DNA from 2 places in the Cupriavidus phytorum genome. Region 1 is predicted to be linked to the other one. Evidence: predicted binding sites of a transcription regulator. Region 1 holds the regulator's gene; the other holds the start of a gene.
What was found. Region 1 encodes LexA, which represses DNA repair genes until DNA is damaged. Its sites were predicted from a motif close to ACTGTATNNNNATACAGT; they were not measured.
Positions count from the first base shown of each region.

Region 1 (11,227 bases):
ATCCACCGCTACGCCAAGCCCTATATCGCGTTGATGGATGGCGTGGTGATGGGCGGCGGCATGGGCATTTCGCAGGGTGCGCGACTGCGGCTGGTCACCGATCGCACCAGGATGGCCATGCCGGAAACGAATATCGGCCTGTTCCCGGATGTGGGCGGCGGCTGGTTCCTGGCGCGCACACCCGGACGCATCGGCGAATACCTGGGCCTGACCGGCACCGTGATCCACGCCGCCGACGCCTTGTATGCCGGCCTGGCCGACGCCTACATGCCCGGCAACCGCCTCGCGGAACTGGTCGATTCGCTGCGCGCGCAGCAGTTCGCCAGCGGCGATGCGGTGCTGGCGCATATCGAAACCTTTACCGCACCGCACCGCGCGGATTGCGCGCCGGCGCAGAGCACGCTGGCCGGGCTGTCGGCGCAGATCGACCAGCTCTTCGCCGGCAGCACTGCGCAGGACATCCTTGCCGCCGTCAGCGATGCCCCGGGCGACTGGGCCGCACAGACTGCCGCCATGCTGCGCAGCCGTTCGCCGCTGATGCTGTGCGTGACGCTGGAGCAGATCCGCCGCGCGCGCAGCATGTCGCTGGAAGACGAGCTGCGCATGGAGCTGGACATGATGTACTACGTGTTCCGCAAGGGCGACGGCGTCGAAGGCATCCGCGCGCTGGCGGTCGACAAGGACCACAAGCCGCGCTGGCGATATGCGCGGCTCGACGAAGTCAGCCGCGAGAAGGCGCTGTCGTTCTTCGACAGCCCATGGCGCCAGGAGGAGCACCCGCTGGCGGCACTGGGCAAGCCTGCCTGATATCGCTGCACGGAACGCTCCGGCGCCGACTCGGGTAGAGTGACGGGCAGGGTCTGGCGCCCGCGCACGGCAATGCCGCGCGCGGACGCCGCCTGTGCCAATCCGTCCACACCGTCAAAGGAGCCGCAATGAGTGATCCTCGTGATGTCGTTGTACTGGTGGGAAGCCTGCGCAAGGAGTCATACAACCGCAAGCTGGCCAAGGCGCTGATCGCGCTGGCGCCGGCGCAGCTCAGGCTGGAAATCGTCGAGATCGGCAGCCTGGAGCTGTACAACCAGGACCTCGACGACAAGCCGACCCAGGCCTGGACCGCATTCCGCGACCGTATCCGCCGCGCCGACGCCGTGCTGTTCGTCACGCCGGAATACAACCGTTCGGTGCCCGCGCCGTTGAAGAACGCCATCGACGTGGGTTCGCGCCCGTATGGCAGCAGCGTCTGGGACGGCAAGCCCGGCGCCATCATCAGCGCATCGCCGGGCGCCATCGGCGGCTTCGGCGCCAATCACCACCTGCGCCAGTCGCTGGTATTCCTGAATATCCCCATCCTGCAGCAACCGGAGGCGTATATCGGCGGCGTCGACAAGCTGTTCGACGAGCAGGGCGGGATTGCCAACGAGTCGACCAAGGGTTTCCTTGGGAAGTTTTTGACTACGTTTGCCGGCTGGATCGAGCGGAACGCGCCGCGCTGAGGAGGCGCGCAGCGTCAGCTTCCGAAAATCGTCCGCCCAAAAGCAAAACGGCGCCTGAATCAGGCGCCGTTTTGCACGGGAATTTGGGGTGGCTGATGGGACTCGAACCCACGACGACAGGAATCACAATCCTGGACTCTACCAACTGAGCTACAGCCACCGTAGAGGTCATCAGCGAAGCGCTGATCGACGAAAAACAAGATTATACAAACAGATTTTCGAGATGGCTAGTATCCCGCACAAAAATTTTTGAGGGCATCGCTCAGGAACGTGGCGGACTCCACTTGGCCTCGAGCAGCACCGCCTGCTTGATCGCGGCGATGGTCTCGGCTTCGGTATCGAACTGGCCCAGCAGCCGGCGCGACTTGCCGTTCAGCACGGCTTCCTGCAACGCTTTGCCCGCGGCTTCCGAGGTGCCGGGGTGCCAGCAGTAGCGCGCGGTCCATTTGCCATCCTGGAGCTGCTCGGCCACCCAGATCACCCTGAAGTCTTCATAGACCACGCCGAACGGCGCTTCTTTTTCCACGTTGTCTTTGTCCATGCTGCCTCCCCTGCCGGCACGGTCCGCATACCGTGCCTGATCTCGCCTGGGGAGCGTGCGGAAATCGTATCACGGGTCCTGGGTGAGTTCCGACCACGCCCGCCAGCCAAATATGCTGCGCACAGCCCCTACCTCTGCAGGGTTCATGCGGCACGTGCCCGAAGCGATACTCGAGTCCGAGGGACATTGACCCCCCTCGACCTTCCCGTCAGGCGGCCCGCCCCATGGGCCGCCTGCCTCTTTTTCCTTCCCCGCTTTGCTTCCCCCGCAGCCGACGTTTCCATGCCGCATCCTGCCTGCGATGGAACCTCTCGGCCACGCGCGAGCCCAACCGAGGTTATCGACGCAGGGAACAGGCCATGCAGAACAAGTGTAGATGGACGGCGAGGATTCTTGCGGTGTCGGCACTGGCGGCCTTGCTGGGCGGGTGCGCCGCGGGCGGCGGTACCGACGGCAGGGAGTCGGGCATCACGACTTACGGCACGCTGGACATCGGTATCAGCCATACGCGATAGCCCCGGCGATGCGCCGCAAGCGGAATCTATTTTGCGTGACCGATGGAACGCTTGTCCGGAAGGCTGGTCAAATCCGTTCGTCCAGGTGGTGCCGGGCGAGCGCGCAAAAAAAGAGTCCGCAGCGCGGACTCTTAACTTTAGCGATCTCAAATGCCCTGAAGGCCGTTGCACTGTAACTGCCATGCGGGCAATGCACCATTCGGGTAAACGAAGAGCGATGCCGCAAGCGCGAGATCGCCGACGAAAAAAAAGCCCGCCGGAGCGGGCTAATAATCAGTTGAAGAAAGCCCTGTATTCGAGGGCAGGCACAGTGTAAGAAAGTGCCCTGCCTCAGCGAATTAGGGGAATCCCTTTCCGGGCGCCGGTTTCCGGGCGATCGGGCATCTCATGTGCGGCGCGCGAAACCCGCGCGCCGCCATGCATACTTTCACGATTCGAAGTTAGAGCGCAGCCTCGGCGCGGCACCGGTCCGCGCGCTTACGCGGCAAGCGGCTCTTGTGCGTGCGGCCGCAGATGCATGCGCGCTTCTTCGAACAGCGCATCGACGTCGGCCCGCGCGCGCGCCGCATGCATGCGCTTCGCATCGGACAGCACGCGGCGCCAGCCACGCCCGCCGGCGATGCCGCGATGCAGGCCGAGCATGTGCCGTGTCACGGCACCCATATATCCGCCTTGCTCAACGAAGTCGCCGATATAACGCTGCATCGCCAGTTCGACCTCGAGCCGCGACGGCACCGGCGCACTGGCATCGCCATAGAAGCGCGCGTCCATTTCCGCCAGGATGTACGGCTGGTGATATGCCTCGCGTCCGATCATGACGCCATCGACGTGCTGCAGATGAGCAGCGATTTCGTCATGGCTGACGATGCCGCCGTTGATCAGGATCTCGAGCTGCGGGAATTCGCGCTTGAGCTGGTATGCCACCTCATAGCGCAGCGGCGGAATCTCGCGGTTTTCCTTCGGGCTCAGGCCCTTCAGGATCGCATTGCGCGCATGGACGATAAACGTGCTGCAACCCGCCTGCGCCACCTTGCCGACAAAATCGCGCACGAAATCGTAGTGCTCGATCTTGTCGATGCCGATGCGATGCTTCACGGTGACCGGTATCTCCACCGCATCGCGCATCGCCTTCACGCAGTCCGCCACCAGTTCCGGCTCCGCCATCAGGCAGGCACCGAAGGCGCCGCGCTGCACGCGCTCGGACGGGCAGCCGCAGTTGAGGTTGATTTCCGCATAGCCCCACTGCTGGCCAAGCTTGGCCGCCATGGCGAGGTCGGCCGGCTCGCTGCCGCCCAGCTGCAGCGCGACCGGATGCTCGGCCGCATCGAAGTCGAGGTGGCGCGGCACGTCGCCATGCAGCAGCGCGCCGGTGGTCACCATCTCGGTATACAGCCAGGTGTGGCGGCTGAGCTGGCGATGGAACATGCGGCAATGACGGTCGGTCCAGTCCATCATTGGCGCAACCGAAATGCGGCGGGGATTTACGTTCATGAAATACGGCAATTGGTACGGGCCGGACGCAGCAGCGTCGGCAGGCCGCTGAGGCTGGCGCGGCGGCATATGCAGGTCACTGCACCCCCGACAGGGGCCAGGCACGGGGCGGGCCAGCAAGAAGACGTGAGTATAGGGTACCGCGCCAAGGTTTGCTGCGCCACGATATAAGCGCGGCATCGCGCATCGTGGTGAGGGAATTGCGCTGCTCGCTCCGGCGTAACGCTTTGATACAGCGGCCAGCGATTCCGGTTGCTATGCTGGCCGCAATTCCGCTCCTGCCGTTTCTCTCATGTTCCGGACGCCCGCTGCCGCTGTCTCCTTGCTACTGTGTTTGATGGCGCCATCGCTGGCGCAGGCCGACGACCGTGATTATCCCGGTGGCTATCGCCATGGCGGCGAATACAAGGAGAAGTTCCGTAGCGGCGGCTGCGAGGTGGAGCGCGAGCAGAAGCGCGATGGCGAATACAAGGAAGAGCGCAAGTGCAAGGGTGGTCCGCGCGGTTACGAGCAGAAGCAGAAATACCGCGAAGGCCCTTGCCTGATCGAGCGCGAGTGGAAGCGCGATGGGGAATTCGAAGAGAAGATCGAGTGCAAGCGCTGGTAACGGGTAAACGCCTTGCCATGCCAGACGCCGTTGCTGGCTAATGGCAAGGCTCAAGATGGGGCAAAGCTCAAGATGGCGCGTGGCCCGCGCGCGGGTTAAAATCCGCACCCGGCGCCCACAATATCTGCACGTCCAAGGGCGCCGTTTTCATTCCCCGGGGGCGGTATGTTGGTTCGAACGGCACTGATTGGCGCAGCAATGGCAACCATGGTGGCAGGGTGTGCCACTGGCACTTCGGAGAAGGACGTCCGCGCTCGCCCGCCGATGCGCCTGAATACGCAGGCCAAGATGGCCGACGTTGCAAAATGCCTGCGCAACAATCTGGGCGATGAGGCTACGCTGGTCCAGTTGCCGGCGAAAAACCAGATCGAAATCCGTATCGGCCAGAGCGCCGCAAGCGGTGAATATCTATACGCCTACCTGATCTCGCTGACGGCACAGGCCGATGGCACGGCGCTGGAATTGCGCAAGACCGATACCTGGTTTCCCCAGCTGACGCCGGCGGAATTGGAGGCCGAGGTCAAGGCCTGCGCGCGCAGCTAAGCGGGGCAGGGCCCGGCGACGCCAGGCGTCTGCGAGTATCCGTCAGGCGGCCAGCTTTTCGGTGGTTTCAAGTTCCAGCATGCGGCAGATGGCCGCCATGCTGCCGACCATGGTACGGCGCTGCGTACCCTGGTAGACGCGTACGCCCTTGCTCTGGCGAAACGGCACGGGCTTGACCGGACGGCGGGCGGCGACGTGGTGGATTTGCGGCATGGTGGCACCTCTTTTTAGGCAAAGCGGGGTCAACACCCGGCAAGCCGGGCGGCGTCTGCAAAGCAATGGAAGCGGGTGGGCCCGCGCAGGCAAAGCGCCTGCGATGGTGCCCGGCTAGAAGCCGGAAGAGCGGATCAGCCCGACGGCGATGCCTTCCAGCGAGAACTCTTCACCGGGCTCGACGATGATGTTGGTGAAGTCCGGGTTCTCGGCGATCAGTTCGATATGGCCACCGCGCCGCTGCAGGCGCTTGACGGTGACGTCGTCGCCCAGTCGTGCCACCACGATCTTGCCGTTGGCGGCCTCGCTGGCGCGGCGCACGGCGAGCAGGTCGCCGTCGAGGATGCCGGCGTCGCGCATGCTCAGCCCGCGCACGCGCAGCAGGTAATCCGGACGCTCATCGAAGACCGAGGCATCGACCTGGTACTGGCGGTCGATATGCTCGGCGGCCAGGATGGGGCTGCCGGCTGCGACGCGGCCCACCAGCGGCAGCGTCAGCTGCAATACGCCGGCCATTGGCAACGAGAACTGGTCCGGCAGTTCCGAATCGCTGCGCGACACCTTCAGGCGGATGCCGCGCGACGCGCCCGGCGTCAGTTCGATCACGCCTTTGCGGGCCAGCGCCCGCAAATGTTCTTCGGCGGCGTTGGGCGAGGAGAAACCGAACTCCGCTGCGATCTCGGCGCGGGTAGGGGGGAAGCCGGTACGGCGGATCGTGTTGCGGATCAGATCGAAAATCTGCTGCTGCCGGGGTGTCAGGGTCGCCATGGGATCGCCGTTCCGTGCAGGGCCGCTGGCCTGGATGACGAAGAATCTGTGAAGACTCTGGTCCGTTATCCAGCATCCGGCGGGCCGGGCACTGTATGTTTAAACAGTATGCTGTGATTTTATACAGTATCGGCGCCAGCGCAAGCAGAATTTTGAGGCGTGTCGCATGGACGCCGGCCAGGGCGCCTGATCTTCGCTGGGGCTGGGCGTGTGCGCCCGCTACAATCGCCTTTCCTTTATCCAGAAGAAATCCTTGCGCGCTCCCATGACCCAATTGCCTCGCATCGTCGTATTGGCCACTGGCGGCACCATCGCGGGCGCGGCCGGCAGCGCCGCCAGCAGCGCCCGTTACCAGGCCGCGACTGTGCCGGTGTCCTCATTGCTGGCGGCGGTGCCGCCGTTGCAGTCGCTGGCCCGCATCGAGGCCGAACAGGTGGCGCAGGTCGACAGCAAGGACATGACCTTCGCGTTGTGGCAGACATTGGCGGCGCGGGTCGGGCACTGGTCGGCGCAGCCTGACGTGGCGGGCATCGTGATCACGCACGGCACCGACACGCTGGAAGAAACCGCGATGGCGCTGCACCTGACGCAATCGTGCCCGGTGCCAGTGGTCCTGACCGCTGCGATGCGTCCGTCGACGTCGCTGTCGGCCGACGGGCCGCTGAACCTGCTGGATGCGGTGCGTGTTGCCGCCCATCCGGATGCGCGCGGCAAGGGTGTGCTGGTGGTACTGAACCAGCAGATCCACGCGGCACGGGACGTGGCCAAGGCGCATACGTCGGCGGTCGATGCCTTTGTCTCACCGTGCGGGCCGCTGGGGTTCGTGCAGGACGACTACGTGCGTTTTGCCCGGGCGCCGCGGGCGACTGCGCCCATCGGGCCGATGCCGGCGGCGTGGCCGGTGGTGGAGATCGTGGCGAGCTACGCGCAGCCGGGCAGGGCGGTGGTGGATGCGCTGGTGCAGGCCGGCGCCGCGGGGCTGGTTGTCGCCGCGACCGGCAATGGCTCGATCCATGAGGTGTTGGCAGCGGCCCTTGCCGACGCCGCGGCGGCCGGGGTGGCGGTGGTGCGCAGCTCGCGTACCAGTGCCGGCCATGTGGCGATCCCGCCGCAGCCCAGTCCTGCCGACGGTGTATTCGTGTCTGCTGGGGACCTGAATCCCTACAAGGCGCGCGTATTGCTCGTGCTGGCCCTGGCTGCGGATGCCGGGCTCGCACGCGACCCGGCGCGGCTGCAGGCGGTCTTTGCCAGCGCCTGATTTGCCCGTGAAATCAGCGGCTTGCGTTGTTGCCGCGGGCCGGGCTATAATTTAAGGCTATTCAACCTTGCCACACCGGACTCGTGACGCCCGGGTGGCTAATCCCAAAAGGAGCGTCAATGCGTCATTACGAAATCGTCTTCATCGTCCACCCGGACCAGAGCGAACAAGTGCCGGCCATGATCGAGCGCTACAAGCAGCTCGTGACCTCGCAGAACGGCAACGTTCACCGCGTGGAAGACTGGGGCCGTCGCCAGATGGCTTACATGATCCAGAAGCTGGCCAAGGCTCACTACGTTTGCCTCAACATCGAATGCGGCAAGGAAACCCTGGCTGAACTGGAACACGCGTTCAAGTTCAACGACGCCGTCCTGCGCCACCTGATCGTGCAGACCAAGAAGGCCGAGACCGCACCTTCGCCGATGATGAAGGAAGTGCAGCGCGAAGAAGCCCGCAAGGCCGCGCAAACGACCACCGAAGGCCAGGCCGCCTGAGTGCGGACTGCGGTGCGCGTCGTGGCTGACAGCGTCGGCCCGGGCGCGAGCGCAAACCGCAACGATTGCAACCAGCAAGAGGCCACGCGTTGAACCAGCTTCGGCTTGCCGCCACCCTGGCGGAACGCGATGCCCTGCGCTATACCCCGGCCGGGGTCCCCGTCGTGAACTGCATCCTGCAGTACAGCGGCGAGGCCGTCGAGGCGCAGACGCCGCGACAGGTCGAGTTTGCAATCGCTGCGATGGGGATCGGCCAGGTTGGCCAGCGTCTGGAGCGGCTACCGCTCGGCACGCTGCTCGACTGCGAAGGATTCCTGGCCCGCAAGCACCGCAACAGCAAGGCTCTCGTCTTTCACATCACTGGATGTAAAGCATTCGAAAAGGATTGAATCATGGCATTCGTCAAACGTGACAACAAGAACAAGAAGCGCTTCCAGCAACAGAACCCGCTGTTCAAGCGCAAGCGCTTCTGCCGCTTCACCGTGGCTGGCGTCGAACAGATCGACTACAAGGATCTGGACACCCTGAAGGACTTCATCGGCGACAACGGCAAGATCACGCCGGCCCGCCTGACCGGTACCAAGGCTCACTATCAGCGTCAGCTGGATACGGCCATCAAGCGCGCGCGTTTCCTCGCGCTGATGCCGTACACCGACCTGCACAAGAACTGATCAGGCCCTAGGTCCGTAAGGAGAGAACACGATGCAAATCATTCTGCTGGAAAAAGTCGTCAACCTGGGCAACCTGGGTGACATCGTCAAGGTGAAGGACGGTTACGCCCGTAACTTCCTGATCCCGGGCAAGAAGGCCCGCCGTGCCACGCAAAGCGCGATCGCCGAATTCGAAGTCAAGCGCGCCGAGCTGGAAAAGGCCGCCGCCGAGAAGCTGGCCGCCGCGCAAGCCGAAGGCGAGAAGCTGAACGGCCTGAACGTCCAGATCACCCAGAAGTCGGGTGTGGACGGCCGCCTGTTCGGTTCGGTGACCAACGCCGACATCGCTGAAGCCCTGGCTGGCCAAGGCTACAAGCTGGAAAAGGCGCAGGTTCGCCTGCCGAACGGTCCGCTGAAGACGGTTGGCGACCACCCGGTCAGCGTTGCGCTGCACACGGACGTCGTGGTCGACGTGACCGTGTCGGTGGTGGGCGAGAGCGTCTAAGGACGCGCCGCTCCGGCTGGCGCACGGCGCCGGCCAAAGCCCGCAAGCATTGCAAGAAGGCAGGAGCCCCGGCTCCTGCCTTTTTTGTTGCCCGGCCGCTGGCTTGCCCGCCGGCCCTGGACGGCGCTGTCGCCAAATGTCCGGCGAAGTGTGTCCACCCGCCGTTATAATCCCTCCCCATGAACGCGCCCGTCGCCGACCCCCAACTCGATAACCTCAAGGTTCCGCCGCACTCCATCGAAGCCGAGCAGTCGGTGCTCGGTGGCCTGCTGCTGGACAATGCCGCCTGGGACCGCATCGCGGACTTCCTGTCCGAGGCGGATTTCTACCGTTTCGACCACCGGATGATCTTCCAGAGCATCGCCCGGTTGATCTCGGCCACCAAGCCGGCCGACGTGATCACGGTCTACGAGATGCTGCAGGTGGCCGGCAAGGCCGAAGAGGTGGGCGGGCTGGCGTACCTGAACTCGCTGGCGCAGAACACCCCCAGCGCGGCAAATATCCGCCGCTACGCGGAGATCGTGCGCGAGCGCTCGGTGCTGCGCAAGCTGGTGACGGTGGCCGACGATATCGCCTCGGCCGCGTTCGCGCCCAAGGGGCGCGAGGTGCGCGAGCTGCTCGACGAGGCCGAATCCAAGGTCTTCGCGATTGCCGAAGAAGGCTCGCGCGGGCAGAAGGGCTTCCAGGAAATCCAGCCGCTGCTGACCCAGGTGGTGGAGCGTATCGACGAGCTGTATCACCGCGATTCGACCACCGACGTCACCGGCGTGCCGACCGGCTTCATCGACCTCGACAAGATGACCAGCGGCATGCAGCCGGGCGACCTGATCATCGTCGCCGGCCGCCCGTCGATGGGCAAGACCGCGTTCTCGCTGAACATCGGCGAGCACGTGGCGGTGGAGCAGGGCTTGCCGGTGGCGGTGTTCTCCATGGAAATGGCGGGCACGCAGCTGGCCATGCGTATGCTGGGCTCGGTCGGCCGGCTCGACCAGCACCGGCTGCGTACCGGGCGCCTGCTCGACGAGGACTGGCCGCGGCTGACGCATGCGATCCAGCGCATGAACGACACCCAGCTGTTCATCGACGAAACCCCGGCGCTGAACCCGATGGAACTGCGCGCGCGTTCGCGGCGCCTGGCGCGCCAGTGCGGGCAGCTCGGCCTGATCATCATCGACTACCTGCAGCTGATGTCGGGCTCCGGCGGCGGCGAGAACCGCGCCACGGAAATTTCAGAAATCTCCCGTTCCCTGAAGGGTCTGGCGAAAGAGCTGAATTGCCCGGTGATCGCGCTGTCGCAGCTGAACCGAAGCCTGGAACAGCGTCCCAACAAGCGCCCGGTGATGTCCGACCTGCGCGAATCGGGCGCCATCGAACAGGATGCCGACGTGATCCTGTTCATCTACCGCGACGAAGTCTATAACGCCGACTCGCAGGACAAGGGCACCGCCGAAATCATCATCGGCAAGCAGCGTAACGGCCCGATCGGCACGGTGCGCCTGACCTTCCTCGGCCAGTTCACGAAGTTCGACAACTTCAGCGGCGGCCCGGCTTTCTTCGACAACGACACCTGACGAAGTCAAGCGGGTCGGCCCTCCGGCGTGCCTGCCCGTCTCGTTTGTGCCAAATACGCGGGCAATGTCCCGGTAACCCTGTAAAATATTGCGCTTTGATGACAGCCGCCATCCGCGGCGGTCATGCTCGCGTCCGCTTAATCCCGCAACACCATCCGCAGCGATACCACGCTGCCACAAGGAACATTCCATGTTCGGCCGATTCATGCCCACCGAGGGCAAGTTCTTCGAATATTTCAACCAGCACGCCGACTGCGCGGTGACCGCCGCGCATGAACTGCAGGCCCTGGTCAACGACCTGCCCAACGCCGAGGCCCATGCCCGGCGCGTCCAGGCCACCGAAAAGAAGGCCGACCGGATCACGCACGACACCATCGACCTGCTGCACAAGACCTTCATCACGCCGCTGGACCGCGACGAGATCCACAAGCTCATCACGACCATGGACGACATCCTCGACCTGATGGAGGACGTGGCCGAGACCATCTCGCTGTATGACGTGACCAACCTGACCGACGAGGCGCTGCGCCTGGCCGCGATCTGCGTGCAGTGCTGCGACCAGGTCAAGATCGCGG
Region 1 covers NZ_QKZN01000002.1:380,294-391,520, forward strand. The annotation lists gene C7416_RS07135 (enoyl-CoA hydratase/isomerase family protein) at 1-807, shown strand, start outside; gene C7416_RS07140 (NADPH-dependent FMN reductase) at 936-1,496, shown strand; tRNA gene C7416_RS07145 (tRNA-His) at 1,581-1,656, opposite strand; gene C7416_RS07150 (hypothetical protein) at 1,759-2,037, opposite strand; gene C7416_RS29100 (hypothetical protein) at 2,397-2,552, shown strand; gene dusA (tRNA dihydrouridine(20/20a) synthase DusA) at 3,030-4,043, opposite strand; gene C7416_RS07160 (hypothetical protein) at 4,381-4,650, shown strand; gene C7416_RS07165 (hypothetical protein) at 4,849-5,193, shown strand; gene C7416_RS29105 (hypothetical protein) at 5,236-5,406, opposite strand; gene lexA (transcriptional repressor LexA) at 5,521-6,174, opposite strand; gene C7416_RS07175 (asparaginase) at 6,440-7,432, shown strand; gene rpsF (30S ribosomal protein S6) at 7,552-7,926, shown strand; gene priB (primosomal replication protein N) at 8,016-8,315, shown strand; gene rpsR (30S ribosomal protein S18) at 8,319-8,597, shown strand; gene rplI (50S ribosomal protein L9) at 8,629-9,081, shown strand; gene C7416_RS07200 (replicative DNA helicase) at 9,261-10,652, shown strand; gene C7416_RS07205 (DUF47 domain-containing protein) at 10,843-11,227, shown strand, end outside.

Region 2 (11,227 bases), on a different contig from region 1:
TCGGATCCGCGGTCACCACGATCTGGGCGCTTTGCTGCGCGCGCTCCAGCGCCGGGTTGGCGTAGTGGGTCAGGGCCTTGAACAGCGGGAAGTAGGTCAGCACGGCCAGCGCGCAGCCCGCCATGATGATCCACTTGCGGCCGATCTTGTCCGACAGCGCGCCGAAGAAGATGAAGAACGGCGTGCCGATCACCAGTGCGCCGGCAATCAGCAAGTTGGCCGTCTTGGCATCGACCTTGAGCACCTGGGTCAGGAAGAACAGCGCGTAGAACTGGCCGGTGTACCAGACCACGGCCTGGCCGGCGGTCAGGCCCAGCAGCGCCAGGATCACGATCTTCAGGTTGCGCCATTGGCCGAAGGACTCGGTCAGCGGTGCCTTGGAGGTCTTGCCCTCGGCCTTCATGCGCTGGAACGCCGGCGATTCATTCATCGACAGCCGGATATACACCGACACGCCCAGCAGCAGGATCGACAGCAGGAACGGGATGCGCCAGCCCCAGGTCTCGAAGTTGGGACCGGTCGCCTCGCGGCACAGCAGGATCACGATCAGCGACAGGAACAGGCCGAGCGTGGCGGTGGTCTGGATCCACGAGGTGTACGCACCGCGCTTGCCGTGCGGGGCGTGCTCGGCCACGTAGGTCGCGGCACCGCCGTACTCGCCGCCGAGCGCCAGGCCCTGCAGCATGCGCAGCGCGATCAGGATGATCGGCGCGGCCCAGCCGATGGTGGCGTAGCCCGGCAGCAGGCCGACGATGAAGGTCGACACGCCCATGATCAGGATCGTCACCAGGAAGGTGTACTTGCGCCCGATCATGTCGCCGAGGCGGCCGAACACCAGCGCGCCGAACGGCCGCACGATAAAGCCGGCGGCAAACGCGAGCAGCGCGAAGATGAAGGCCGAGGTCGGGTCCAGCCCGGCAAAGAACTGCTTGGCGATGATCGCCGCCAGCGAGCCATACAGGTAAAAGTCGTACCACTCGAACACCGTGCCCAGCGACGAGGCAAAGATCACCTTGCGCTCTTCGGCAGTCATCGGTGCGTTCTGCGCGCCCCCTCCGGGCACCGCAACGTTTTGCACGTTTGCCATTTGTCTCCTCCGTCTGGAATGGATCCCGGGACGGGCGTGGCGCGCGGAAAGCGCCGCGCGGCTGGCCGCTATGCCCAGAGTTGCAGAGGATTGTGGGTGGCGAAACTTACTGCGTTCTGACAGATTCCGGCGCGCCGCCAGCAAAAAACGTCGGGGTATACGCTAGGCGCGCACGGGGCTGTGGATGCTGCGCTGCGGGCCTTCGGCGCATGCGCTCCGCACGGTTATGCGCGTTGCGGGCGTGCGGCTATGCAGCATCCACGCCGGGTCCGCGCGAGGCGCCTTGCGATGGCATTGCCGCCGGCGGCGGCTCGGTGCGGTGAGCTTCGGCTTCCGCCTCGGCATCGTCGTGGTTCATGCGCCAGGCGTAGAGCGCGGCCATCAGCACATAGACCACCAGCGCGCCCTGCGCGCCGACCCAGAACGAGAACGGCCAGCCGAAGAAGTTGAAGCGCAGGTCGCGTGCAAACCACGCCACCACGAAGGTGACCGTGAACCAGACCGCGAGCAGGCCGCAGATCCAGCGCAGGTTGCGATGCCAGGCAAGGCGATGGCGAGCCTCGTCGCTGCCGGGGGCAGGGGTGTCGTTCATGCGGACGGAAAGTTCTCGGGGCGGCGCAGCGTCACGCGGAAATGCGCGCCGGCCAGCCGCGGCGATTGCTGGTAGACGTGGTCCGAGATCTGGACGTCGCCGCCGTGCTGCTGCACGATCTCGCGCACGATCGCCAGGCCCAGGCCGCTGCCTTCGGTGTTGGTGCCGAGCACGCGGTAGAAGCGCTCCATCACGCGCTCTCGCTCCGACGGCGCAATGCCCGGGCCGGTGTCTTCCACGTCGAGATAGGCGAACGGTTCGAAGGCGTCGGCGCTGACCCGCACCGTGGCGCGGCCGCCGCGCGGCGTGTAGCGGATGGCGTTGTCGAGCAGGTTGTTCAGCATCTCGGTCAGCATCAGGCGGTTGCCCTGGACCATCACCGGATGGTCGTCGGCATCGAGGCCCAGGTCGATGTCGCGCGCCCATGCCCGCGGCAGCCAGTCCTTGACCACCTCGCGCGACAGCGCCGCCAGGTCGAGCGCGGCCATGCCGCCGGTGCCGGCCAGGTTTTCCATGCGCGCCAGCGACAGCAGCTGCGTCACCAGGTGCGCGGTGCGTTCCGAGCTGCCCGCGATCTGCGCCAGCGAGCGCCGCAGCTCTTCCGGCGACTGCTCGCGCTGCGCCAGCTCGGCCTGCATGCGCAGGCCCGCCAGCGGCGTCTTCATCTGGTGCGCGGCATCGGCGATAAAGCGCTTCTGGGTCTGCACCGACTGGTCCAGCCGCGCCAGCAGGTCGTTGAACGAGCCCACCAGCGGCGTGATTTCCTGCGGCGCGGCGCGTTCGTCGATGGGGCTGGTATCGCCCGGGTTGCGCGCGCGGATGCGCTGCTGGATCGCGGTCAGCGGCGCCAGCCCGCGCGACAGCCCGAACCACACCAGCACCACCGCCAGCGGCAGGATCACGAACTGCGGCAGGATCACGCCCTTGATGATCTCGTTGGCCAGCCGCGCGCGCTTGTCCAGGGTTTCGGCCACCTGCACCAGCACCGGCTGGGTGCCGCTGACCTGCTTCAGCTCGATATAGGTGTAGGCCACGCGTACGTCGTTGCCGGCGACGCGGTCATCGCGCAGCGACACCAGCCCGGCGTGGCCCTGGTCGTCCTCGGAAGGCAAGGGCAGGTCCTGGTCGCCGGCGATGTATTCGCCGCGCTTGCCGACCACCTGGTAGTAGATGTTGTCGGTCTCGTCGGCGCGCAGGATCTCGCGTGCCGACAGCGGCAGTTGCAGCGTGACGCGGCCGTTGACCTCGCGCACCTGCTGCGACAGCACGATGGCGCTGGCTTCGAGGGCGCGGTCGAAGGGACCGTTGGCGATCGACTTGGCCACCAGGTAGGTCACCGCGATGCTCATCGGCCAGAGCAGCAGCAGCGGCGCCAGCATCCAGTCCAGGATCTCGCCGAACAGCGAGCGCGGCGCGGGGTGGGCGGTGCTTTCCTCCAGGTGCGGCAGCGCGTCGGCCAGGTCCTGGTCGGTGGCTTCCGGCGTGGAGGAGGAAGGGGGCGTGGCGCGCGGCACGCGCCGCCAGGGCAGTCGCAGCAGGCTCATGTCGGCGAGGTAGCGCTCAGGTCGGTCGCGTGGCCTGCGGTAATGGGGTCAGTGCGGCGTGGCCACCGCCGGCTGGAATTTCTCCAGGCAGTAGCCCAGCCCGCGCACGGTGGCGATGCGGATGCCGCCGACCTCGATCTTCTTGCGCAGGCGGTGCACATAGACCTCGATGGCATTGTTGCTGACTTCCTCGCCCCATTCGCACAGGTGGTCCACCAGCTGCTCCTTCGACACCAGGCGGCCGCTGCGCGTGAGCAGGATCTCCAGCAGGCCGATCTCGCGCGCGGACAGCTCCAGCATCTGGTCATTGAGATACGCGATGCGCCCGACCTGGTCGTACGCCAGCGGCCCGTGGCGCATCAGCGTGGCACCGCCGCCGGCGCCGCGCCGCACCAGCGCGCGCACGCGCGCTTCCAGCTCGGACAGGGCGAAGGGCTTGGCCATGTAGTCGTCGGCGCCGAGGTCCAGGCCCTTGACGCGCTCGTCGACGCTGTCGGCGGCGGTCAGGATCAGCACCGGCAGCATCGCGCCGCGCGCGCGCAGGCGCTTGAGCACTTCCAGCCCGGACATGCGCGGCAGGCCCAGGTCGAGGATCAGCAGGTCGAAGGTCTGGGTCGACAGGGCCGAATCGGCTTCCAGGCCATTGGCGACATGGTCGACGGCGTAGCCCGAGTGGCGTAGCGAACGGGTCAGGCCGTCGGCCAGCACGTCGTCATCTTCGGCGATCAGAATGCGCATGGTTGTCTCCACCCTGGCCGGCATAGCCGGCACCGGTGCGCAACGGGCACGGGGGCGCGAAGGGGCTTGCCAAGCATACTGTTTTTTTATACAGTACCCGCACGTTCCGCTGGGGCCGCCCGGGGAGACCCCCTGGAGTGCGGCCGCGCAGACAGCCGGGCCGGCGCTGATGCCGGCAAATGCCGGTGCCGCGCCACATGCGGCCTATTTATACACCATTTGATTCAAGGACGACCATGGACGACAAGAAGGCAGGTGCCGGCGTGAGCGCCGAGAAGCAGAAGGCGCTTGCCGCCGCGCTCTCCCAGATCGAGAAGCAGTTCGGCAAGGGCTCGATCATGCGCCTGGGCGACGGCGAGGTCGAAAAGGACATCCAGGTGGTTTCCACCGGTTCGCTCGGCCTGGACATCGCGCTTGGCGTCGGTGGCCTGCCGCGCGGCCGCGTGGTCGAGATCTACGGGCCGGAATCCTCGGGCAAGACCACGCTGACGCTGCAGGTGGTGGCCGAAATGCAGAAGCTGGGCGGCACTTGCGCCTTTATCGACGCCGAGCACGCGCTGGACGTCAACTACGCCTCCAAGCTCGGCGTCAATGTCGGCGACCTGCTGATCTCGCAGCCCGACACCGGCGAGCAGGCGCTGGAAATCACCGACGCGCTGGTGCGCTCGGGCTCGATCGACCTGATCATCATCGACTCGGTCGCGGCGCTGGTGCCCAAGGCCGAAATCGAAGGCGAAATGGGCGATTCGCTGCCCGGCCTGCAGGCCCGCCTGATGAGCCAGGCGCTGCGCAAGCTGACCGGCACCATCAAGCGCACCAACTGCCTGGTGATCTTCATCAACCAGATCCGCATGAAGATCGGCGTGATGTTCGGCTCGCCCGAAACCACCACCGGCGGCAATGCGCTGAAGTTCTACGCCTCGGTGCGCCTCGACATCCGCCGCATCGGCTCGATCAAGAAGGGCGACGACGTGATCGGCAACGAGACCAAGGTCAAGGTGGTCAAGAACAAGGTGTCGCCGCCGTTCCGCGAGGCCTTCTTCGACATCCTCTACGGCCAGGGCATTTCGCGCCAGGGCGAGATCATCGACCTGGGCGTCGATGCCAAGATCGTCGAGAAGTCCGGCGCCTGGTACAGCTACAACGGCGAGAAGATCGGCCAGGGCAAGGATAACGCGCGCGAATACCTGCGCGAGAACCCCGACATTGCCGCCGAGATCGAAAACAAGGTGCGCGCGGCGCTGGGCGTGGTGGCCATGAACCCCACCGCCGCAGCCGCGGCGGCAACGGTCGAAGACTGACCGCGCCGGCGGCCGCTGCGCCATCCGGGAAGGCCGGGGCATCGCCGATGCCCCGGCCTTTTTGCTTGGCCCGCGGCACCGTCCTTCCAACCGCTGACCCCGGTCACCCATGGCAACCCGTCCCCCGCTGTCGCTGAAGGCCCGCGCCGTCGGCTACCTGTCGCGCCGCGAGCACAGCCGCGCCGAGCTGGCGCGCAAGCTGGCGCCGCATGCCGAGTCGCCGGAGCAGCTGGAACAGCTGCTGGATGCGCTGGAGCGCGAGAACTGGCTGTCGAACCAGCGCTTCGCTGACAGCCTGGTGCATCGCCGCGGCGCCCGCTACGGCACCGCGCGCGTGATGCAGGAGGCCAAGACGCACAAGCTCGACAGCGAGCAGCTGGGTGAACTGCAGGAGCGACTGCGCGCTACCGAAGCCGAGCGGGCGCGCGAGGTCTGGCGCAAGCGCTTCGGCACGTCGCCCGACACGCCCGAGGCACGGGCCAAGCAGATCCGCTTCATGGTGGCACGGGGGTTTTCGCGCGCGGTGGTCGGCAAGATCATCCAGGGCGCGGACGAGGACTACGGCGACGCGGACTGAGCCAGCGTCGCGTGGCAGGTTGCTGCAGTACCTGCGCTGCCGTCATGTGTATTTCGCTGCGTTGCGTCATCGCGCCGTGCCGGCAGCTGACCTTTGTCGCGGCCGGGAGGCCGGGGCCTGCTGGTGCATTGCGGCAAGGCGGCCCGGGCTGCCGCGCTGCCATGGTCGGCCGACAATCCGGGCGCGACAGTTGCCGCACAAGGATGTTCCCGGCCAACGCGGCATGGCATGTTAAACTCCCGGGGTTATTTCGGTGCCGCGGCACCACGGTGCCCCAGCCCCCCGTATTCCCGGTATCACCGCATTCTCGTCCTCTAGTCCGCATCCCAGCCTGGCCATGCCTCTGTCCCAGCCCGTCAACCGCTCCCTGCGTCACCGTCGCGCCATTGCGGCCGAGGCGTACCAGAGGGACGACGGCCTGTGGGACATCGAAGTGCGCCTGACCGACACCAAGCCCCGTGACATCGAACTGGCCGGCGACCGCATCCGCCCGCAAGGCCAGCCGCTGCACGACCTGTGGCTGCGCATCACGATCGACGAGGAAATGACGGTGCTGGATGCCGAGGCCTGCTCCGACTGGGTGCCGTACCCGTCCCATTGCGACACGATCGGCCAGGCTTACCGCAAGCTGATCGGGCTGAACCTGCGCAAGGGTTTTCGCAAGGCGGTGCGCGAGCGCCTGGGCGGCATGCACGGCTGCTCGCACCTGACCGAAGCCGCCGGGGTGCTGCCCAGCACCGCGATCCAGGCCTTTGCCGGCGAGGTCATCAGTATCCGCGACAACGGCGAGGACGATCCGAATCCGGAGCCGCCCTATCAGTTGAACGGCTGCCACGCCCTGCGTTTCGACGGCGAGGTGGTTCGTCAGTTTTACCCGCGCTGGTATGGTCACCAGCCGACGCCCAAGGCAAGGGCCGAGGCCGCGCCTGCCGTCGCATCCGCGCCTCAGGCGCAGCAGCCCGCGGCCAATGGCGACCGCGGTGGTCACGCAATCGACGGCAACGACGCTGTCCCGGCCGACCGGCCGACCGGCACCTCCGGCTGATTCTCAGGATCGGCCAGCCCGACGAGAGAGTTCGTCTTCTTTCAGATTCTTCCCTTCTACCTTTTACGCCTACCCGAAAGGAAACACGCATGAATATCCATGAGTATCAAGGCAAGGAAATCCTGCGCAAATACAATGTGCCGGTTCCGCGCGGCATCCCCGCGTTCTCGGTTGACGAGGCCCTGAAGGCCGCAGAACAACTCGGCGGCCCGGTGTGGGTTGTCAAGGCGCAGATCCACGCGGGTGGCCGCGGCAAGGGCGGCGGCGTCAAGGTTGCCAAGAGCATGGACGAGGTCAAGACCTACGCGTCCAACATCCTGGGCATGCAGCTGGTCACGCACCAGACCGGTCCGGAAGGCAAGAAGGTCAACCGCCTGCTGATCGAAGAAGGCGCCGACATCAAGAAGGAACTGTACGTTTCGCTGGTGGTGGACCGCGTTTCGCAGAAGATCGCCCTGATGGCATCGAGCGAAGGCGGCATGGACATCGAGGAAGTCGCTGCCCACAGCCCGGAAAAGATCCACACCCTGATCGTCGAGCCGTCGACCGGCCTGACCGACGCCGACGCCGACGACATCGCCCGCAAGATCGGCGTGCCCGACGCGAGCGTGGCGCAAGCCCGCCAGGCCCTGCAAGGCCTGTACAAGGCGTTCTATGAAACCGACGCCTCGCTGGCCGAAATCAACCCGCTGATCCTGACCGGCGACGGCAAGGTGATCGCGCTCGACGCCAAGTTCAACTTTGACTCGAACGCGCTGTTCCGCCATCCGGAAATCGTTGCCTACCGCGACCTGGATGAAGAAGACGCCAACGAAATCGAGGCCTCGAAATTCGACCTGGCTTACATCTCGCTGGATGGCAACATCGGCTGCCTGGTGAACGGCGCCGGCCTGGCCATGGCCACCATGGACACCATCAAGCTGTTCGGCGGCGAGCCGGCCAACTTCCTCGACGTGGGCGGCGGTGCCACCACCGAGAAGGTGACCGAAGCCTTCAAGCTGATGCTGAAGAACCCGAACGTGCAGGCCATCCTGGTCAACATCTTCGGCGGCATCATGCGTTGCGACGTGATCGCCGAAGGCGTGATCTCCGCTTCCAAGGCCGTGCATCTGACGGTGCCGCTGGTCGTGCGCATGAAGGGCACCAACGAAGAGCTGGGCCGCAAGATGCTGGCTGACTCGGGCCTGCCGATCATCTCGGCCGACACGATGGAAGAAGCCGCCCAGAAGGTCGTGGCTGCCGCCGCCGGCAAGTAAGCCGAGGCGCCGTTACCCAATACAAGCGAACTTCGGCAGCGCGCGTGGCCTTTGCCCGCGCTGCCAGAGTCAAGCAAAGGACGAAAGCATGTCGATTCTGATCAACAAAGACACCAAAGTCATTACCCAGGGCATCACCGGCAAGACCGGCCAGTTCCATACCCGTGGCTGCCGCGACTACGCCAACGGCAAGAACGCCTTCGTCGCCGGCGTGAACCCGAAGAAGGCCGGCGAAGACTTCGAAGGCATTCCCATCTACGCCAGCGTCAAGGACGCCAAGGCCCAGACCGGCGCCACCGTGTCGGTGATCTACGTGCCGCCCGCGGGCGCCGCTGCCGCGATCTGGGAAGCCGTTGACGCCGACCTGGACCTGGTGGTCTGCATCACCGAAGGCATTCCCGTGCGCGACATGATGGAAGTCAAGGACCGCATGCGCCGCGAGAACAAGAAGACCCTGCTGCTGGGACCGAACTGCCCGGGCCTGATCACGCCGGACGAAATCAAGATCGGCATCATGCCGGGCCACATCCACAAGAAGGGCCGCATCGGCGTGGTGTCGCGCTCGGGCACGCTGACGTACGAAGCCGTGGGCCAGCTGTCCGCTCTGGGCCTGGGCCAGTCGTCGGCCGTCGGCATCGGTGGCGACCCCATCAACGGCCTGAAGCACATCGACGTGATGAAGATGTTCAACGACGATCCGGAAACGGACGCCGTGGTCATGATCGGTGAGATCGGCGGTCCGGACGAAGCCAACGCGGCCAACTGGATCAAGGACAACATGAAGAAGCCGGTGGTGGGCTTCATCGCTGGCGTGACCGCGCCTCCGGGCAAGCGCATGGGCCACGCCGGCGCGCTGATCTCGGGCGGTGCCGATACCGCCCAGGCCAAGCTGGAAATCATGGAAGCCTGCGGTATCAAGGTGACCAAGAACCCGTCGGAAATGGGCCGCCTGCTGAAGGCAATGCTGTAACAGGCAGTCCAGCGCTTTTTCCGCCGCGGCGGAGAAAGCCCCGGCTTGAAATGCCCCCGCCCTGCGGGGGCATTGTCATTTCCGGCCCTCGAAGTGGTTCGTTTGCCACGCCTGACCCGAAGATTACAAAATTGAAATCTAATCGAAAGGTTGATGCGTTAAACAGTCATGTCTGCGCTTTCAGACATCCAAAATCCCGTCGGATGACGGGGCGCACCACCACATAGAACTCGAGGAGCCTCCCCGTGGAACTGCTGTCTTCCACCACTTTCTGGATTGCGTTGGGATCGATCATCCTGACCAATATCGTCCTGTCCGGCGACAACGCGGTAGTGATCGCGCTCGCCTCGCGCAACCTGCCGCCGGCCCAGCAGAAGAAAGCCATCTTCTGGGGCAGCGCCGCCGCCATCATCATGCGCGTGGTATTGACCGTGGCCGCGGTCAAGCTGCTGAGCCTGCCCTACCTGAAGATCATCGGCGCCGTGTTGCTGGTCTACATCGGCGTGCAGCTGCTGACCGGCGAGGACGACGAAGACGGCCATGACGCCAAGGACAATATCTGGGCCGCCATCCGCACCATCCTGATCGCCGACCTGGTGATGTCGCTGGACAACGTGGTCGCCGTGGCCGCCGCCGCGCAGAAGGGCCCGGAAGGCAGCCAGCTGCTGCTGCTGATCGTCGGCCTGGGCCTGTCGATCCCGCTGATCGTGTTCGGCAGCACCCTCCTGCTCAAGGTGATGGAGCGCTTCCCGGTCATCATCGTGCTGGGTGCCGCGCTGCTCGGCTATCTCGCCGGCGAAATGCTGGTCAGCGACCCGGTCGACGCGGCCTGGTTCGAAGTCCACGTGCCGCACGCCCACCTGGTCTTCGGCGCCGCCGGCGCGATCCTGGTTGTGATCATCGGCAAGCTGCTGAGCCGCCGGTCGGCACAGACGGCCTGACGCGTCAACATGAAGGGAAGGGCGGCCAGCTGGCCGCCCTTTTTCGTTGTGAGCGGCGCGCGCGTGTCGGTGCCCGCGCCAACTAACTCATGTGAGTGATCGCACTTTTTGTCGCGCTTGCCTGTGATAGCGGTCCCGGGTGACAATTTTTGGCGCAACCGGCAAGCCTCACCCCGACGGGTGACGAAATTTGTCGCTTTTCACCCCCTACCGATGGGGGATGCGCCTGGCACACTTGCTGCTCTATCGTCCCCGCGTCACGAAACCGAAGACGTGCAACGCTTAACCAAAATCTCTTCGAGGGGTCAAATCATGCAACGGGTACAACAACTGAAAAAGCTGGGCCGCCGCGTCCAGAAGGGCTTTACGCTGATCGAACTGATGATCGTGGTGGCGATCATTGGTATCCTGGCGGCGATTGCGATTCCGCAGTATCAGGATTATGTGACGAAGTCCAAATGGCAGAACAACATTTCGGACCTTGCGGCACTAAAAACGGCCGTGGCTCAATGTCTTCAGGTCAACGCCGGTGACGGCTCGCTGTGTGATACGGCTACCGAACTGAACATCACGTCCTTGCCGACGCCCAAGTATGCAACAGCCGCAGTTGCCCTGACTGGTACCGCTGCAACCGCTGGCCCGCCGGCCGCCCCTGGCAAAGTGAACGTGAAATTTACCGGCAAGGGTGAAGTCGGCGGCTATATCTACGAAGCCGACTGGGCCCCCGATGCAACTGGCACCCAGGTTACTTACACCAAGATCAACACGGACAATATTCCGACAAATATTATGCCCGCCACCAACCGCTAACCTGTAGCGATGAATCCGACATAAAGCGCCTTCGGGCGCTTTTTCTTTGCCCATCGCCCAAGCTATCATGCGCCTTTCCCATGAACAGGCGCCTAAATGCCGCCGTCCCGGACAACCCTTCCGTCGGCTGCCCTCATCGCAGCAATCGTCATCCCGCTGCTGGTCTCCCGGCACACGCTGCCACTAGCCACGTTCTACGGCGAATGGGCCGCCGCGCTGTGCAGCATTGCCGCGGTCGCTGCCGTTGCATTTCGAGCGACCCGCCGGCCGGTGACGACGATCGCCACGTCATCCGCATCGCTACCGCTAATCTCACTGCTATTCCCCTGGCTTGTCCTCGTCAGCCTGATCTTCGCGAGCCTGGGA
Region 2 covers NZ_QKZN01000003.1:217,919-229,145, forward strand. The annotation lists gene C7416_RS09405 (MFS transporter) at 1-1,087, opposite strand, end outside; gene C7416_RS09410 (DUF4212 domain-containing protein) at 1,335-1,679, opposite strand; gene C7416_RS09415 (sensor histidine kinase) at 1,676-3,223, opposite strand; gene C7416_RS09420 (response regulator) at 3,272-3,961, opposite strand; gene recA (recombinase RecA) at 4,198-5,262, shown strand; gene recX (recombination regulator RecX) at 5,372-5,839, shown strand; gene C7416_RS09435 (DUF2889 domain-containing protein) at 6,177-6,884, shown strand; gene sucC (ADP-forming succinate--CoA ligase subunit beta) at 6,974-8,140, shown strand; gene sucD (succinate--CoA ligase subunit alpha) at 8,229-9,110, shown strand; gene C7416_RS09450 (TerC family protein) at 9,356-10,051, shown strand; gene C7416_RS29370 (pilin) at 10,364-10,861, shown strand; gene C7416_RS09460 (PglL family O-oligosaccharyltransferase) at 10,958-11,227, shown strand, end outside.
Region 2: a site for LexA is predicted at 4,039-4,056, ahead of recA (recombinase RecA). Genes of this name have one in related genera too.